Regions from separate parts of the Camelimonas sp. FR25 genome, predicted to be linked through region 2. Evidence: predicted binding sites of a transcription regulator. Region 2 holds the regulator's gene; the other holds the start of a gene.
The links. The regulator LexA, encoded in region 2, represses DNA repair genes until DNA is damaged. The targets are predictions, from matches to a motif close to TGTTCNNNNTGTGTTCNG.
Positions count from the first base shown of each region.

Region 1: a site for LexA is predicted at 1,969-1,986, ahead of ruvC (crossover junction endodeoxyribonuclease RuvC). Genes of this name have one in related genera too.

Region 1 covers NZ_JCAWFG010000070.1:28,901-33,319, reverse strand. The annotation lists gene ruvB (Holliday junction branch migration DNA helicase RuvB) at 1-749, opposite strand, end outside; gene ruvA (Holliday junction branch migration protein RuvA) at 803-1,426, opposite strand; gene ruvC (crossover junction endodeoxyribonuclease RuvC) at 1,423-1,956, opposite strand; gene AC6A67_RS08030 (YebC/PmpR family DNA-binding transcriptional regulator) at 2,177-2,926, opposite strand; gene AC6A67_RS08025 (Dps family protein) at 3,669-4,118, shown strand; gene AC6A67_RS08020 (TIGR00282 family metallophosphoesterase) at 4,342-4,419, opposite strand, start outside.
Region 2 covers NZ_JCAWFG010000017.1:76,587-81,005, reverse strand. The annotation lists gene AC6A67_RS01395 (ComEC/Rec2 family competence protein) at 1-1,769, shown strand, start outside; gene lexA (transcriptional repressor LexA) at 1,883-2,608, opposite strand; gene AC6A67_RS01385 (flavin-containing monooxygenase) at 3,079-4,419, shown strand, end outside.

The sequences.
Region 1 (4,419 bases), on a different contig from region 2:
ATCTCATTGGCGCCGTCATCGCTCATGCCGACGCCGATCACCCGCGCGCCGCGTTTGACGATCAGCTCCAGCTCCTCAACCGTGTAGAACTGCAGACGGACCGGAATGCCGAAACGGTCGCGCAGCGGCGTGGTCAGCAGGCCCTGGCGGGTGGTGGCGCCGACGAGGGTGAATTTCGGCAGATCGATCTTGACCGAACGGGCCGAGGGGCCTTCGCCAATGATCAGATCGAGCTGGTAATCCTCCATCGCCGGATAAAGGATCTCCTCCACCGCCGGATTGAGCCGGTGGATCTCGTCGATGAACAGGACGTCGTTTTCTTCCAGATTGGTGAGCTGGGCGGCGAGGTCGCCGGCCCGGGCGATCACCGGCCCGGAGGTCGAGCGGAAATTGACGCCGAGCTCGCGCGCCACGATCTGCGCCAGCGTGGTTTTGCCAAGTCCGGGCGGGCCGACAAACAGCACGTGATCCAGCGCGTCATTGCGGGTGCGCGCTGCCTGGATGAACACGCTGAGATTGGCCCGGGCCTGGGCCTGGCCGATAAATTCCTCAAGCGCCAGCGGACGGATGGAGCCTTCGCCATCGTCCCCGGCCTTCTCGGCGGAGACCAGGCGCTGCGGCTCGGGCGTCGCCTCCGGGCCTGCGCCCTTGCGCGACCGGCCGGCGCCGCCTCCATGGCTGCTCCCAGCGCCGCGCCCTGCCCGTGACCCTCTGGAACCGCCAGGTCCACTCATGCCAGGTCCGCTCATGCCCGTTCCACTTCAGCCGCGCCAAAGGCGCAGCGCCAGCGACGCGGCGTCAATCAGACGCCCTGCGCCAGTTGTTTCAGCCCCAGCCGGATCAGCGTGCGTGATTCAGCCTCTGCGCCAGCCTCGCGCAAGGCGGCGGCCACCGCCGTCGCCGCCTGGGGCGGGGCATAACCAAGATTGACCAGCGCCGACACCGCATCCGCCGCAGCGCCAGGGGCTGCGCCCTCCGACACCTCGCCGGCCAGCCGCGCGGCGCCCAGATCGACATGGCCGAACACTGGCGCCTTGTCTTTCAGCTCGGCGACGATGCGCGCCGCCAGCTTTGGCCCGACCCCAGGCGCACGGCCAACGGCGGCCTTGTCGCCCATGGCCACGGCGGTGGTCAGCGCCGACGGCTCCAGCACCGACAGCACGCCGAGCGCCACCCGGGCGCCGACGCCCTGAACATTCTGCAGCAGGCGAAACCACTCCCGCTCCTGATCAGAGCGGAAGCCATACAGCCGGATCATGTCCTCGCGCACATGGGTCTCGATCGACAGGCTGGTCGCCTCGCCGGCGCGCGGCAAATTCTGCAAGGTGCGCGCCGAGCAGTGCACCACATAGCCAACGCCCTGCACGTCGATGATGGCGTAATCCTCGCCCGTGCTGTCAACCAGACCCTTGAGCTTGCCAATCATCGCGTCGCTCCCGCCATCAATGTCGCCAGCCGCGCCACCCGTTGCGCCGCGCCGCGATGCTGGGCGTGGGTGATGGCCACCGCCAGCGCATCGGCGGCGTCGGCGGTCTCGGGCGTGGCCTTCGGCAGCAGCACCCGCACCATTGACTCCACCTGATGCTTGTCGGCGTGGCCGACGCCGACCACGGTCTTTTTGACCTTGTTGGCCGAATATTCAGATACCGGCGCGCCAAACAGGGCTGGCGCCAGCAACGCCACGCCGCGCGCCTGGCCGAGCTTGAGGGTGGATTGCGGGTCCTTGTTCACGAAGGTCTCCTCCACCGCCACCTCATCCGGCTGCCATTGGTCGAGCACATCGACCAGGCCATCGTGCAGCTCGCGCAGCCGCAGCGCCAGCTCCGTGGCGTCGGTCGAGCGCACGCAGCCACAGGCCACGAAGCTCAGCCGCGTGCCGGTGACGGAGATCACCCCCCAGCCGGTGCGGCGAAGGCCAGGGTCAATGCCAAGAATGCGAATCGATGCAGTCGCCATGCTGCATTTAGCCCGAACAAATTGTGAACATCCAGTCAACGGCGCCGGGTTTTCTGTGTGGCGGATGCAGACCCCGCCAGGGCGCGGGGGGCATCCCGGGAGTGGCGCGCCTTGCGCACGTCCAGCGTCAGGCAAACAAAAAGGGCGACCTCAGCGGCCGCCCTCTGGCGTCGTTCAGCCGTGCGGCTGGCGCTTGAGCGTTACAGCTTGTGGCCGCCCATCAATCAGCCGACAGCTTGGCCACCAGTGCATCCGACAGTTCGAAATTGCCATAGACGTTCTGCACATCGTCATGGTTGTCGAGATTGTCGACCAGCCTGAGGATCTTCTCGGCGGCCTCGTCGTCAACCGCCACGCCATTCTGCGGACGCCAGGTCAGGGCGGCCTTGCGGGCGTCGCCGAAGTTCGCCTCAAGCGCCTTGGCCACTTCGTGCAGGCTCTCCTGCGAGGTGATGATCTCGTGGCCATCCTCGCTGGAGGTGACGTCGTCGGCGCCTGCCTCGATGGCGGCCTCCAGCACGGCGTCGGCGTCGCCGACCCTGGCGTCGAATTCGATCACGCCGACGCGGTCGAACATGAACGACACCGCGCCGGTCTCGGCAAGGCTGCCGCCTGCCTTGGTGAAGATCGAGCGCACGTCGGAGGCGGTGCGATTGCGGTTATCGGTCAGCGCCTCGACGATGATGGCGACGCCGCCTGGGGCATAGCCCTCGTAGCGGATCTCTTCATAGTTCTCGCTGTCGCCGCCGAGCGCCTTTTTGATGGCGCGCTCGATATTGTCCTTGGGCATGTTCTCGGCGCGAGCGGCCAGCACGGCGGCGCGCAGACGCGGGTTCATGGCCGGGTCGGGCATGCCAAGCTTGGCGGCGACGGTGATTTCACGCGCCAGCTTGGAGAACAGCTTGGAGCGCGCAGCGTCCGCCTTGCCCTTGCGGTGCATGATGTTTTTGAACTGTGAATGTCCGGCCATGTGACCTCGTCATCCCGTTGCAGTCCCGGTTAGGCCGGCGACCTGGGTGTGGACGGCATGACGCGAGGCGCGCGCGTGGCGCGCCGCAGAACACCCTGAGCGGGGCCGCGATCAACGCGCCCGGCCATGCCTGTTCGTGGTGAGGGCGCCCGGATTGCGCCCGGCGCCTGCAAATATCCGGCGCCGCCGCATCGACGATGTGCCGGCCGCGCCCTTATCGCGCCCTTATAAGCTGAGGCGCCGCATCATGAAAAGCGCCCCGGCGCGTTTTCCGCTGACGTGGAACCCTGCGGCGGCGCCGGCGGTTTACAGCGCAGCCCATCCCCTGATCACAAGGTTTTGGCGTGGGTGAGCACAGGCCCGACGCTACAGTGCCCCCAGTCACAACGCTGATCGGCGGAAAAGCCATCGCTGCGGCGAGCGACGGGCGACGACGTGACGAAAACGGACGGCCGGACACGCGCGCCGCGCCAAACGCTTCAGGTCTGCGGCCCGAGGGTGGGCTATATGGAAGGACCACGCAACGATGGCAAAATCTGCGACCAGAGCCCCAACCACCACTGCGGCGTCCTCCGGCGCGCCGCGCAAGGCCGCTGCCAAAACCGCTGCGCCACCGGCGGCGAAAGTCGCCGCCAGCAAAGCCGCGACGCACGCCGCCGCTTCTGCAGCGTCCCGGTCGAACCAGGCGGGCGCCAACCGGCTCGACACGCCGTCCGATTTCTCGCCCGACGCCGTCCTTGAGATCAGCGATGCGCTCAAGGCGGCGCTGGCCGATACCTTTGCGCTTTACCTCAAGACCAAGAATTTCCACTGGCACATGAGCGGCGCACATTTCCGCGACTATCATCTGATGCTGGATGAGCAGGCGGACCAGATCTACGCATCCACCGATGAGTTGGCCGAGCGGGCGCGCAAGATCGGCGGCGTGACGTTGCGGTCCATCGGCCAGATCGGCCGTCTCGCCAGCATCCGCGACAATGACGACGACTATGTCAGCCCCGAAAACATGCTGCGGGAGTTGATGAACGACAACAAGACGCTGCTGCGCTCGCTGCGCGCCGCCCACGCCGCCGCCGACAGTCACAAGGATGTCGGCACAACCAGCCTGCTCGAAAACTACATTGATGAAGCCGAGCGACGCGCCTGGTTCCTGTTCGAGGCCAATCGCGCCCCCGACCGCGACGGACGCTGAACCTGGCGCCGCGCCATCAGGCCGATGGGCCTGGGGGCGCGCCGTGTCGTGGTCGGTTCCTTGTCGGGGCGTTGGCCGGCGGCCAGTCACGCCGCCACCAGCGGCGTGACGGCTACGCCTTATACCAGGATGCGAAGATGCTGACGCATCCGCATCCTGAAATGCTCAGGCGCCGCACAGGCTTAGCCAGAACCCGATGAGTGAAGCTCATCGGGTTCTGGTATTAGTCTTCCCAGAAGCCAGGCACAGCCTCTTGCAGATGCGGGCCAAGACGTACCGGCGCGACCCTGGTGGCGAGGCC
Region 2 (4,419 bases):
CGCGGGAAGCGGATTTTCCTGTCGCCGTGCGTTGGGCGGCATGGGTCGACCGGCAGCGGGTGGCGCTAACCGGGCGGATCGCCGGGGCCTGGGGCGGCGAGGCGGGCGCGGTGGCGGCGGCATTGGTGACGGGCAAGCGCGGCCAGATCAGTGATGAGGCCAACGAGGCCCTGCGCGCCGCCGGCATCTATCACATCCTTTCAATCTCTGGTCTGCACATGGCGCTGGCCGCCGCCATGCTGTTCTGGACGTCCCGGGCTTTGCTCGCCCTCACGCCCTGGTGCGCGCTGCATCTGCCGGTGCGCAAGCTGGCGGCAAGCCTGGCGATTGCAGGCTCGCTCGCCTATTGCGTGTTCACTGGCGCAGACGTCGCCACGGTGCGGGCGCTGATCATGATTGCGGCGTTGCTCGGAGCCATCCTGATCGATCGTCCGGCGCTGTCCCTGCACAATCTGGCGCTGGCGGCCGTGCTGCTGTTGTTATGGCAGCCGGAAAGTCTGCTTACGCCAGGCTTTCAGATGTCGTTCGCTGCGGTCGCTGCCCTGATCATTGCGTTTGGCGCCCGGGGGGGCGATGTCGAACCGCAAAGCGACAGGGCATTTTGGCTACAGCGCTGGATCTGGCGTCCGCTGCGCGCCACTCTGGTCGCGACTGCGGTGTGCGAGATCGCAACGGCGCCCTTCAGCATCTGGCATTTCCAGCACATCTATCCGCTCGGGCTGCTTGGCAACGCCATGACGCTGCCGTTTCTGTCGCTGGCGGTGATGCCTGCCGCGATGCTGGGCATGGCGCTCGCGCCATTTGGCGCGGACTGGCCTGTCTGGTGGCTGATGGGCGCCGCGACGGAGCCGGTGCTGTGGGTCTCAGAATGGATCGCCGCAACGCCTGGCGCAGTGAAACTGGTCGCAGCCTCCGGCGATACATCATTGCTCCTGATCGCTTTGGCGTGGCTCTGGTTCGTGGCGTGCCGCACGCCGCTGCGCTGGTTCGCCATGGCGCCTGCCAGCGCCGGGCTGCTGCTGGCGGTAGCCAACACGCCGCCCGATGTGATGGTTGACCGCAACGGTCGCGGCGCGCTGGTGCGTCTGGATGATGCGCACGGCGAAGTTCAGCTGGCGCTGCTCGGACGGGTGTCTCCGTTCGTCGCGCGCCAATGGTACGCTCTCCACGGCCTGGCAATGCCGCATGGCGCGCGATCCCGGCCCGACACCGGGAATTGTGACGCGAATGCCTGCGCGGTCCGCCGCAATGATGGCGGCCTCGTCGTCTGGGCCCGTCGCACCGAGGCCATGCAGGGGGATTGCCGCCACATTGACGTGTTGATCAGCAGCTTGCCAGCCCCTGGGCCTTGCCGTCCGGCGCTGCTGCTCGACGGGCCGGCGCTGGTCCGCAGCGGCGCGGTGAGCGTCTGGCTGAACGACGGCGACATTGCCCTGCGTGCGGTGCGACGGCCTGGTGAAAGCTGGCCCTGGCGTAGGGTCTTGCCGGTACTTTGGCCAGCGCCCACGCCGCGCCGGCCAACCACAGCCGACCCCATGACGATCGGGCCGACCGAGCCGGCGCCGCCTGCTCAGCCGGGCGTCCATGGAGCCCCATCCCACCCCCAGATGTCAGATCCAGCAGAAGGCCAATCCATCTCGCATGCGCCCGGCTCCTGGCAAAGACGGCCCGCCCTCAACCAGCCTGATCCACCACGCCTGGAATCACAGATTGGAGCGCCGCAACAGATCGGCCAGAACACAGCGACCGCCATCACTCATCAGCCATGAAACGTCGTCCGCTGAACATCCGCCATAGCGCTCTGACAGTTCGGCGTCGCCAGGTTGGGCAGTCCACAATCCTTGTCCGACCATCCAAACGCAGCAACCACCGCGCGCCGCTCTCAGTAGCGGCGCAAAAGGCTTACCAGCCGGCCCTGGATCTTGACGCGTGCAGCAGGCAGCACCCGGTTTTCAAACAGCGGATTGGCCGCTTCCAGCTCCACATCCCTGCCGCGCTTGCGCAGTCGCTTCAGGGTGGCTTCCTCATCGTCGATCAGCGCCACGATGATATCGCCATTGTCAGCCGAATCCTGACGGCGGATCACCACCGTATCTCCTTCGAGAATGCCGGCCTCGACCATCGAATCGCCACGCACTTCAAGCGCGTAATGTTCGCCCGTGCCGATCAGATCGGCGGGGAGGGGGATGCTGTCGCCGGATTGCTGGATGGCGCTGATCGGCACGCCAGCCGCAATCCTGCCAACCAGGGGTATGGAGACAACGCCGCGCGCATCAGGGGCATTGCCCGCGCCTGGCGCCGACCGGCCTTGCAGCGCAGGCGCCTGCGCTTCGGCATCGGCCTTGCCGCCCATCACCACGCGCGGCTTGAATCCGGCCCCGGCGTCGCCCTGCAGGTCCGGCATCCGCAGAACTTCGACAGCGCGGGCCCGGTTGGGCAGGCGTCGGATGAAGCCTCGCTCCTCGAGCGCCATGATCAGGCGGTGGATGCCCGATTTGGATTTGAGGTCGAGCGCCTCCTTCATTTCGTCGAAGGACGGCGGCACGCCGGTTTCCTGCAGTCGCTGATGAATAAAACGCAGCAACTCATGTTGCTTGGCTGTCAGCATCGCAAAACATTCCCGTTGCGCGCCGCCCCGGGGCGCTGCCGTCGGAATTCACGACCTTCTGGCTGAGGCGGCCCCTTCACTCCGAAGTGGTCGCCTTGATGCTGAAGTCGTCGCGAGCGCCGAATCTGTGTCGAAACAAAGCATGAACAGTATTACATGTTCCCGCTGTGTTCTGCAACCGGCGCGACCGTCGCCGGCCGATTTAATTGGCCAACTCTTGTTTAAATGGCCAACTCTTGCCCAGGACAGCGTAAACTTTGCTGACGGACGGACAATGGCAGATTGCGCGGCCCATGACCTGATCAGCGCGGCGGCCGGCGTGGGCCCCCGGCGTCCATACAGGTGCCGTCAACAGCGCGGGACCTCGCGTTTCCGATGGTTGACAGCATCATTGGTACTGACCAGTATCATATTTGATATAGAAAAATACTGACAGGGCCGGCCCGTCGGGCAGGCGTGGGAGAGAACAAATGGCCGCCGCCACCGACAGGGACGCCGCGCAGATCGACATTGACGCGTTGAAGGCGCGCTACCAGCAGGAACGCGACCGCCGTCTGCGCACGGATGGTAACCAGCAATATGTCGAGATGGCCGGCGATTTCGCCCGCTATCTTGAAGATCCTTATGTCGCCCCTGGCTTTACCCGCGATCCCGTGCGTGAGGAGGTGGAGGTGCTGGTGGTGGGCGGCGGCTTTGGCGGCCTGCTCTCGGGCGCGCGGCTGCGCGAGATCGGCGTCGACAGGTTCCGCATCGTCGAAAAGGGCGGCGACTTCGGCGGCACCTGGTACTGGAACCGCTATCCTGGCGCGGCCTGTGACACCGAGAGCTACATCTATCTGCCGCTGCTCGAGGAGACTGGCTACATCCCGCAACGCAAATACGCCCGTGCGCCGGAGATTCTCGGCCAGGCGCAGCGCGTCGCGCGGCATTTCGACCTGTATCCGCATGCCCTGTTCCAGACCGTGGTCACCGAGGCGCGTTGGGATGAAAGCGCCGCGCGCTGGCGGGTGCGCACCAGCCGTGACGATGAGATCTCTGCGCGATTCATCATCCTGAATGGTGGTCCGCTCGAGCGGCCGAAGCTGCCTGGCATTCCTGGCGTCGACAGCTTCGCCGGCCACAGCTTCCACACCAGCCGCTGGGACTATGCCTATACCGGCGGTGATTCCCATGGCGGGCTGACCGGGTTGCGCGACAAGCGCGTCGGCATTATCGGCACCGGCGCCACCGCCGTGCAATGCGTGCCGCACCTCGGCGAATGGGCGAAGGAACTTTACGTCTTCCAGCGCACGCCGTCATCGATCGACGTGCGCAATGACCATGAAACCGATCCTGAATGGGCCAGGGCGCTGCAGCCCGGCTGGCAGCGCGCCCGCATGGACAATTTCACCGCCGTGGTCTCTGGCGGTGATTTTGAAGAAGACATGGTCAATGACGGCTGGACCGATCTGATCGGCAATATTCTGCTGGCGGCGCGGCGCAAGCAGAAGCAGGGCGAGGCGGTTGAGGATCCTGAAAAGCTGATTGAGCTGGCCGACTTCCAGAAAATGGAGCGGGTGCGCGCCCGGGTCGACGAAATCATTCGCCAGGAACAGGTCGCTGCGGCGCTCAAGCCCTGGTACAGCCAGTTCTGCAAACGCCCGTGCTTCCACGACAGTTATCTGCCGACCTTTAACCGCCCCAATGTCCATCTGGTGGATACCGACGGCCAGGGCGTGGAGCGCATTACGGACGAGGGCGTGGTGGTGAATGGCAAGCTCTATGAGCTCGACTGCCTGATTTACGCCACCGGCTTTGAGGTCGGCACCGAC